Regions from separate parts of the Ensifer meliloti genome, predicted to be linked through region 2. Evidence: predicted binding sites of a transcription regulator. Region 2 holds the regulator's gene; each other region holds the start of a gene.

Region 1 (3,271 bases), 680 kb from region 2:
GATCAAGGCGGCCTCGCCTGCCGGCGCCTATCTCCTCGAGCATGGCGTCGGGATTGCCGACTTCAACCAGTACGGCACGCGCCGCGGCAATCATGAGGTGATGATGCGCGGCACCTTCGCCAATATCCGCATCCGCAACCACATGCTCGGCCCGAACGGCAAGGAAGGCGGTTATACGATCCACTATCCCTCCAAGGAGGAGATGTCGATCTATGACGCGGCCATGCAGTACAAGGAGGAGGGCGTTCCGCTCGTCATCTTCGCCGGCGTCGAATACGGCAACGGCTCTTCGCGTGACTGGGCGGCCAAGGGCACAAACCTCCTCGGCGTCAAGGCCGTGATCGCCCAGTCCTTCGAACGCATCCACCGTTCGAACCTGGTCGGCATGGGCGTCGTCCCCTTCGTCTTCGAGGAAGGCATGACCTGGGAATCGCTGGGTCTCAAGGGCGACGAAGTCGTGACGATCGAGAATCTCGCCAACGTCCAGCCGCGCGAGAAGCGCGTGGCGAAGATCACCTATGGCGACGGCTCGGTGAAGGAGGTCCCGCTCATCTGCCGCATCGATACGCTCGACGAGGTCACCTACGTCAACAATGGCGGCATCCTGCAGACGGTTCTGCGCGATCTCGCCGCCTGATCGGCAAGTCATGAACAGAAAAGCCGGGGCGTCTACAGCGGCGTCCCGGCTTTTTCATGCCAGCTCGGCGTGGGTTTTCCACGGCTTTGCGGCAGTCACTCCAACGTGACTTTTCGTTGAAGAATACCCGTCGTATGTAGGGGTCTCCCCACGCGGCAATCGCGTTGAAACGACGCACTTCCGGATGGAAAACGGTTCCACATTTTCCCGGAAGTGCTCTAACGAGCACGAACAAAGACGCCATGATATCCGCCTGCACACCAACAATCCGACGTCTCGCCCTGGCGGTCGGGCTGTTTGGTGCGTTCTGCGGAGCGTCCGCAGCGGATGACGGCAGGGCGGCCAAGGACGGGGCGGTCGGGGGCGGGGAGATCAAGGGCGTCGTCGAACTCTTCACCAGCCAGGGCTGCTCCTCCTGTCCGCCGGCGGACGCAGCGCTCAAGAAGCTCGTCGATGAAGGCGAGGTCGTCGCGCTCGCCTATCATGTCGACTACTGGAATTATCTCGGATGGGCGGACACGCTCGCTTCCAAGGAAAATACCGAGCGGCAATATGCCTATGCGCGGATGCTCGGCCGCTACGGCGTCTACACGCCGCAGGCGATCCTGAACGGGCGCGATCATGCCAACGGCGCGGACCTGCCGGCCATCAGGAACCGGCTTGCGTTGATGGACGAGAAGGGCAAGGGCCTGTCGGTGCCGGTCGATGCCTCGATCGGCGGCGATGAAATCTCGATCAAGGTCGGTGCCGGCAAAGGCAGGGCGAATGTCGTCGTCGTCTATTTCGACCGGGCAAGGGTGGTCAAGGTCGAGAAGGGCGAGAACAGCGGCAAGGAGATCGCCTATTGGCATGCCGTGCGCGACATCCAGACGATCGGCATGTGGGAGGGAAAGCCCGCGGAATTCACGCTGCCCGCCTCGGTCCTGATCGAAGGCCAGGGCAACAGCGGTTGCGCGGTGCTGCTGCAATCGATGAAGGACAAGGAAACGCCCGGAGCCATCATCGGCGCTGCAACGGTTCTCGCGGGGCCGCAGGGAAAGCTCTGAGGGCGCAGGAAACGTTCCGCCTCGCTTGCGGCGGAACAGGGGATGGTTCGGCCCGGCAGCATCGAGGGGCTGGGGCTGAGGGTTCGAAGTTACCGGACCGAACCAGCCATGTCTGCGTTCGAGAACCTCCCGCAGCATGACGGCTGGCCGGACATACGGTGGCAACGACTCTGTCCGGCAGCGGTCGGAGTGTTGCGGCGAATTGGGGCGGCGTTTTGACTGAATTGCGGCAGCCCCAAGAATTGCTGACATTGATCAACAGCTTCCGTCTTGCTTTTCCGATCGTGTGAGGCACACTGTCGTGGTCCTGTCACATTAGAAGGCCGAAATGCCGATGACTGATGAAACGGATTTGCCGCGAGGCGAAGCACGTCACTACGGCCGGACCACCTCCGATGTGGTCGTCGATCTTCACGAATACAAGCAAGCCAAGAACCCCCCGCCCGTCACCTTCCATCGCCGCGAACTCGACCTGATCCTCAAGGTCTACGGCCGTATGGTGGGCGAAGGGGAGTGGCGCGACTATGCGATCGACCATCTGAGGGACCGGGCCGTTTTCTCGGTGTTCAAGCGCGCCGGAGAAGTGCCTCTCTACCGCATCGAGAAAAACCCGAAGCTCGCCGCGAAACAGGGCGCCTTCAGCGTGCTCAACGCTCACGGGACGATATTGAAGCGGGGCCACGAGCTCGCCCAGGTGCTCAAGGCCTTCGACAAGGTGCTGAAGCTCGTCAAGACCTGACCGACATATCACTGGAGCTGCCCCTCATCCGCCTGCCGGCACCTTCTCCCCGCAGGCGGGGCGAAGGGACAAGCGGCAGCGCTTCGCCTTGGCCCCCTCTCCCCGCGTGCGGGTTTATCCCTGAAACGGCGGGCAGCGCCAAATCGCCTGCACCGAGCGTGCCATCAGTGTTGCGAATCAGATAAGTGTATGCTTATCTGACGTCATGATTGAGAACGACATATTCAAAGCTCTCGCCGACCCGACACGCCGTGCAATCTTCGAGAAGCTGGCGAGCGGAAGTATGAACGCCAGTGCCTTGCGCAACGGAATGGACATCAGCCAACCGGCCATGTCCCAACACCTCCACGTATTGCGTAATGCAAAGCTGGTGCGGGAGGAACGGCAGGGGCGCTTCGTGAACTACGAGGTCGACCCGGAGGGGCTGGCGCTCATAGCCGGATGGCTGGCGAAGTATCGCGCCTACTGGCCGGCGCGGATCGATGCGTTGAAGGTCTTGCTGAGGGATATGGATCAATGAACGATGTGGAGCTAAACGAGCAGGCAAGGAATCTGGTGCTCGAATACGAACTCGATGAAGCGCCTGAAAAGGTTTGGCGGGCGATCAGCATGCCTGAGTTTCGTGAGAGATGGTTGCCCAGGCGGGAACTGGCCGGGGCTGAGCCTGTCTCCACCGCACCGGGCAAGGAAATCCGCTACAAAATGCGCGACGACGAGCCTCCCTTTCTCGAAAGCCTCGTGGCGTTCCAGGTCAGACCTAACAATGACGGCGGCACGATTCTTAGAATTATCCATGGGCTGGAGGATGAGCGACTGGCTCCGCGAACTCCGCCGGCGGCGAATAGCAAT
Region 2 (3,271 bases):
CGTGGAAACGAGCCTGCAGAAGGCCGGGCTCTGGAACGAGGTGAAGGATCGGCTGCAGGAGCCGGGCACCGGACTTTCCGGCGGTCAGCAGCAGCGCCTCTGCATCGCCCGCGCCGTCGCGGTCAGCCCGGAAGTCATCCTGATGGACGAGCCCTGCTCGGCGCTCGATCCCATCGCGACCGCGAAAGTCGAGGAACTCATCCACGAACTGCGGGCGAATTTCACGATCGTGATCGTCACCCACTCGATGCAGCAGGCGGCGCGCGTGTCGCAGCGCACGGCCATGTTCCATCTCGGCAATCTCGTCGAGGAGAACGATACCGACAAAATGTTCACCAACCCGGACGATCAGCGCACCCAGGACTACATCATGGGCCGCTTCGGCTGATGGCGAGAGGGGCGGCGCTTTTCCGTCCCTCCCGGTTTAAGATCGACCGAGCCATTCAGAACAGCGGGTCTCCCGAGGAAACGAATATGTCTCACGCACACATCATGTCCGCCTTCGACGAAGAGTTGAAGTATCTCACGCGCCGCATCTCCGAGATGGGCGGTCTTGCCGAGCAGATGGTCGCGGACTCCGTCCGTGCGCTCGTCAATTCCGATCTTGCTCTCGCCCAGAAGGTTATCTCCGACGACACCATTCTGGACGACGCGGAACGGCAGATCGGCGAAAAGGCGATCGTCACCATTGCCAAACGCCAGCCCATGGCCTCGGATCTACGGGAGATCATGGGTTCGATCCGTATCGCCGCGGACCTGGAGCGCGTCGGCGATCTCGGCAAGAACACCGCCAAGCGCGTGATTGCCGTCGCCGGTTCGGGCATACCGCGCAAGCTTGCGCGCGGCCTCGAACACCTGGCCGAGCTCGCGCTCGTTCAGTTGAAGGAAGTCCTGGACGTCTACGCCTCCCGTTCGCCGGAAAAGGCGAACAGCATTCGCGAACGCGATGAAGAGATCGACGCGATCTACACTTCTCTGTTCCGGGAACTGCTGACCTACATGATGGAAGATCCGCGCAACATCACGCCCTGCACGCATCTTCTTTTCTGCGCCAAGAACATCGAGCGTATCGGCGATCACGCGACCAACATTGCCGAAACGATCTACTACATGGCGACAGGCGCCCAGCCGCAGGGCGAACGGCCGAAGGACGACATGACGTCGACATTGGGTTCCGTGACGGACTGAGATCGCCCGGCATCCGGGCCTATGCAGAATTTGTTCCGGCCGCTTTGGCGCGGCCTACCACCGTGCGCGGCGGCATGACGGCTGTCGTGCGTAGGAAGGAGTCCTACTGAATGTTGCCGAAGATTGCCGTAGTCGAAGATGAGGAAGCCCTAAGCGTTCTCCTGCGCTACAATCTCGAGGCAGAAGGCTTCGAGGTCGATACGATCCTTCGCGGCGACGAGGCGGAGATCCGCCTGCAGGAGCGCCTGCCCGACCTTCTCATCCTCGATTGGATGCTGCCCGGGGTTTCCGGCATCGAGCTCTGCCGCAGGCTGCGCCAGCGGCCGGAAACGGAGCGCCTGCCGATCATCATGCTGACGGCGCGCGGCGAGGAGAGCGAGCGCGTGCGGGGCCTTGCCACCGGGGCCGACGATTACGTCGTCAAGCCCTTCTCGACGCCGGAACTGATGGCGAGGGTCAAGGCTATGCTCAGGCGCGCCAAGCCCGAGGTTCTGTCGACGCTCCTGCGCTGCGGCGATATCGAGCTCGACCGGGAGACGCACCGCGTCCACCGCCGCAGCCGCGAAGTGCGCCTCGGCCCGACGGAGTTCCGGCTGCTGGAATTTCTCATGTCCTCACCGGGGCGCGTCTTCTCCCGTTCACAGCTCCTGGACGGTGTCTGGGGGCACGACATCTATGTCGACGAACGGACCGTGGACGTCCATGTCGGACGTCTGCGCAAGGCACTGAACTTCTCCAACATGCCCGACGTCATCCGGACGGTGCGCGGCGCGGGCTATTCGCTGGAGAGCTGAGACCGAAGGTGCCGGCTTACGGCATGGCAAAGAAAAAAGGGGCCTTTCCGGCCCCATTTTTCGTCGTGCATCCAGAGCGGAATGAGCAAGGCGCCTCAGCGCATGCGCCGGCGCTCGGCAGAGGGCTGGTAGGCCAGCCGGGCATGAAAGGTGCAATAGGGAGAGGCTTCCGGGGAGTCGTTGCCGCAGAAGTGGAACTCTTCCTTGAGCGGGTCGCCGATCGGCCACTTGCAAGTGCGTTCGGTAAGCTCCGTGAGCTCCAGCCGCCGCGACATCGGCAGGACGATATTCCTGTCGATCTGCAGCTCCTGGTCGATCGTCAGGTCGACTGCGAGCTCTTCCTTGAGCGCGGTCGCGCCGGCCGTGCGGGTCACGGTGCGGGTTACGGAACGCGCAGCGTAGTTCGGTGCGCGCGGGGCAGACGTCGCCCGTTTGGGGCGGGCTGCAGCGGCCGTGCTTCCGCCGGCCTTGGCGCGCCCGGGCAGGCTCAGCCGATGAACCTTGCCGATGACCGCGTTGCGGCTGACGCCGCCCAACTGCGCCGCGATCTGGCTGGCGCTCAGGCCCTCCGACCACAGCTTCTTCAGTTTCTCGACCCGCTCGTCAGTCCAGTTCATCTCTGCACTCCCCGTTCTCGGCGTTGGGATGGCGGAATCCGTCACCGCTCTCCGGGAAAAACCCGAAGATTCAACGCGATAATACTTTTGGTGACTAGGTCCGCCGCATGCGTCTAGTAATTGAATGTTAACCTACCGGCAGGGTGACTCCGTGGCAAGAGTCGCCGGAATCGCGCCGAATCGATTTCGCGGTTTTCCCCAACTTGCTGTCGGAGCGTTGCATTTTTGCAAGTCCCAGAGTGCGATTTTTTCGCGCTTCGGAATCGGTATCCGCAAAGCGCCTGCAAACCTTGGTTTTGTTGACATCGCGGTGCGAAATGGGAATAGTGCCTGTCGCCGCCGCAAGGCGGCATTTTTGATTTTTATCGGGCCGAACGGTCCGATGCCGCCGCCGGAATGAAGGAGAGCTCGACATGGCCGCAACCACGCCGCTTTACGACACCTATCTGCGCGCGCCGTTGCGTTTCGAGCGAGGTGAAGGCGTTTGGCTGATCGCCGAAGACGGCACGCGCTATCTCGATTTCGCTGCCGGTGTCGCCGTGAACTCGCTCGGCCATGCCCATCCTCATCTCGTCGAGGCGCTGAAGGCGCAGGCCGACAAGGTCTGGCATCTGTCCAATCTCTACGAGATTGCGGGGCAGGAAAGCCTTGCGCGGCGGCTGACCCATGTGA
Region 3 (3,271 bases), 330 kb from region 2:
CGGCAATGCCAACGGGGTGCCCGGCGAAAGCGTCAGGCGACGAGGTCCGCGGCGAAATAGCAGAGCGCCGAGATCAACGCTGCCGCCGGCATGGTGATCACCCAGGCAACGACGATGTTGCCGGCAAGCCCCCACCGCACCGCCGATACGCGCCGCGCCGCGCCGACGCCGATGATCGCGCCGGTGATTGTGTGGGTGGTCGAAACCGGAATGCCGAGCCAGGTCGCGGCGAACAGCGTGATGGCGCCGCCCGTCTCGGCGCAGAATCCCTGCATCGGGTTGAGCTTGGTGATCTTCGAGCCCATCGTGTGGACGATTCTCCAGCCGCCGAAGAGCGTGCCGAGCGCGATCGCCGCCTGGCAGGTGATGACCACCCAGAAGGGCACGTAGAATTCCGAGCCGAGATAGCCCTGCGAGAAGAGAAGCACGGCAATGATGCCCATGGTCTTCTGCGCATCGTTGCCGCCATGGCCGAGCGAATAGAGGGAAGCCGAAACGAATTGCAGCACCCGGAAGGTGCTGTCGACGGCAAAGGGTGTCTGGCGAACGAACAGCCAGGAGACGATCAGCACCAACAGCAGCGCCAGAACGAAGCCGATGCCCGGCGACATGACGATGGCGCCGGCCGTCTTCAGCAGGCCTTGCCAGACGATGGAACTGAAACCGGTCTTGGCCAGGCCGGCGCCGACGAGACCGCCGATGAGCGCGTGCGAGGAACTCGACGGGATGCCGAAGACCCAGGTAACGATGTTCCAGGTGATGGCGCCCATCAGCGCCGCGAAGATCACCTGCGGCGTGACGATACCCGGATCGATGATGCCGGTTCCGAGCGTTTCGGCGACGTGCAGCCCGAAGAAGAGGAAGGCGATGAAGTTGAAGAACGCCGCCCAGAAGACCGCATATTGCGGCCGGAGCACGCGGGTCGATACGATGGTCGCGATCGAATTGGCCGCGTCGTGCAACCCGTTGAGGAAGTCGAAGAAAAGCGCGACGGCGATGAGCCCCACGAGCAGCGGGAAGGCGAGCGTCGCATCCATCAGACGTTCTCGATCACGATGCCGCTGATTTCGTTTGCCACATCCTCGAAGCGGTCGACGACCTTTTCCAGTTCGCCGTAGATCTCGCTGCCGATGATATAGGCCATGGGGTTGGAAGCGCCATGGCGCCGGAAGAGATCCTTCAGGCCCTGCTCGTGCAGCTGGTCGGATCTATCCTCGACATGCGTCACCTCCTCGGCGATGGCGCTGAGGCGATGAGCATTGGCACCGATCCGGCTGAGGAGCGGAATGGCCTCGGCGACGAGATGGGCGGCCTCGACGACCGCCGCACCCATGGCCTGCATGCCGGGATCGAAGCTCTTCTGCTCGTAGAGACGGATGGTTTTCACCGTCTTGTGCATCATGTCGATCGCATCGTCCATCGACTGGATGAGATCCTTGATGTCGCCGCGGTCGAAGGGGGTGATGAAGCTGCGGCGGACGGCCAGCAGAACCTCGCGGGTGATCTCGTCGGCCTCGTTCTCGAGCGCGACGATGCGGTCGCAATGGCTTTCGATGTCCGGGCCGCCGGCAAGCAACGCGTTCAGTGCCTCCGCCGCACCCATGACGGTGCGCGAATGATCGGCGAAGAGGTCGAAGAAACGGTCTTCCCGGGGGAGGAGCTTGCGAAACAGGCCGAGCATCAGCGATCCATCCAACTGTCGATTGTCACGCAGTTGTCATATTGTACTTGCGCGCTCGGGGAAAGTTCCGATGCGGCCGAAAAAAACGGCTTTCCCACAGGCGATTGGGGCGGAAATGCGCAGCCCGGATACGGAATCGCCGCAGGCGGGGGAGAGGCGGACAGAACACCCTTTCCGCCTTGCCTTGGCCGGGCTTTCATCCTACCTGACAGCAACGTCGATATCGGACTTGCAATGCCCCACAAGGTCTTTCTCACACGCCTGAAACTGAGCGACTTCCGCAACTATGCAACGCTGGCGCTCGACCTCGACCAGCGCCATGTGGTGCTGACCGGCGAGAACGGTGCGGGCAAGACCAATCTGATGGAGGGGGTCTCCTTTCTTTCGCCCGGGCGCGGTTTGAGGCGCGCTGCCTATGCGGATGTCGCCCGCGTCGGCGCCCCCGATGGTTTCTCGGTCTTCGCCGCCGTTGATGGCATGGAAGGGTCGGTGGAGATCGGCACGGGCACTCAAGGGACCGAGGAGGGGCAATCACGGCGCCTCAGGATCAACGGCACTGCGGCCCGCACGGTCGACGAACTCACCGATCACCTCAGGGTGCTGTGGCTCACTCCGGCGATGGATGGCCTCTTCACCGGCCCTTCCGCCGACCGCAGGCGCTTTCTCGACCGGCTGGTCCTGTCGCTCGATCCCGAACACGGCCGCCGCGCCAGCGAGTTCGACCGCGCCATGCGCAGCCGCAACCGGCTTCTCTCGGAATTCCGGCCCGATCCCGCCTGGCTGTCGGCCATCGAGCGCGAAATGGCCGGGCTCGGCATCTCCATGGCGCTTGCCCGTCAGGAGATGCTCGGCCTGCTCTCGGCCCTCGTCGAGCGGAGCCGGAGCGATGGGACCTTTCCGTCCGCAAGCCTGTCGCTCGCCGGCTTTCTCGATGACTGTGCCGGCATTCCCGCCTTTGAACTCGAAGAGCGATATCTGGCAATGCTCGCCGAGGGCCGTGCCCGCGATGCGGCCGCGGGCCGCACGCTGGACGGGCCGCACCGCAGCGATCTCCTGATCCGCCACCGGGAAAAGGACATCGAGGCCGAGCGTTGCTCGACCGGCGAGCAGAAGGCGCTGCTCGTCGGCCTGGTGCTCGCGCATGCACGGCTCGTCGGGGATATGACCGGCCACGCCCCGGTGCTGCTGCTCGACGAAATCGCCGCCCATCTCGATCAGGGACGCCGCGCCGCCCTCTTCGATCTGGTCGATGGGCTCGGCGGCCAGTCCTTCATGACGGGCACCGACCGGGCGATGTTCGACGCCCTTGGCGAGCGCGCTCAATATCTGGCCGTTGCAAACGGCCGCGTTTCGGGGTGACATGCAGCGCCCTGCGCGAAAATTACATGGAGACGCACATGACGACCGATGCGACGCTCGCTCCTTCGGAGATTGCGCGCTACGCACGCCACATCGTGCTGCCGGAGATCGGCGGCCCGGGGCAGCAGAAACTCAAGGCCGCGCGCGTGCTCGTCATCGGCGCGGGCGGGCTCGGCGCGCCGGCTCTGCAATATCTGGCGGCCGCCGGGGTCGGCACGCTCGGGATCGTCG

What was found. Region 2 encodes PhoB, which activates phosphate uptake and scavenging genes when phosphate is short. Its sites were predicted from a motif close to TGTCATNNANCTGTCAT; they were not measured.
Region 1: PZL22_RS17475 (DUF2794 domain-containing protein) is a predicted target of PhoB. The motif match lies at 1,981-1,997, and genes of this name have one in related genera.
Region 3: PZL22_RS18970 (DUF47 domain-containing protein) is a predicted target of PhoB. The motif match lies at 1,705-1,721, and genes of this name have one in related genera.

The regions. Positions count from the first base shown of each region.
Region 1 is NZ_CP120365.1:2,163,509-2,166,779, reverse strand. Features, by position in the region: gene acnA (aconitate hydratase AcnA) at 1-637, shown strand, start outside; gene PZL22_RS17480 (DUF1223 domain-containing protein) at 880-1,683, shown strand; gene PZL22_RS17475 (DUF2794 domain-containing protein) at 2,012-2,422, shown strand; gene PZL22_RS17470 (ArsR/SmtB family transcription factor) at 2,628-2,942, shown strand; gene PZL22_RS17465 (SRPBCC family protein) at 2,939-3,271, shown strand, end outside.
Region 2 is NZ_CP120365.1:2,848,105-2,851,375, forward strand. Features, by position in the region: gene pstB (phosphate ABC transporter ATP-binding protein PstB) at 1-388, shown strand, start outside; gene phoU (phosphate signaling complex protein PhoU) at 475-1,188, shown strand; gene phoB (phosphate regulon transcriptional regulator PhoB) at 1,299-1,982, shown strand; gene PZL22_RS20575 (GcrA family cell cycle regulator) at 2,078-2,599, opposite strand; gene PZL22_RS20580 (hypothetical protein) at 2,751-2,999, shown strand; gene PZL22_RS20585 (aspartate aminotransferase family protein) at 3,013-3,271, shown strand, end outside.
Region 3 is NZ_CP120365.1:2,515,186-2,518,456, forward strand. Features, by position in the region: gene PZL22_RS18965 (inorganic phosphate transporter) at 33-1,037, opposite strand; gene PZL22_RS18970 (DUF47 domain-containing protein) at 1,037-1,681, opposite strand; gene recF (DNA replication/repair protein RecF) at 1,916-3,040, shown strand; gene PZL22_RS18980 (molybdopterin-synthase adenylyltransferase MoeB) at 3,067-3,271, shown strand, end outside.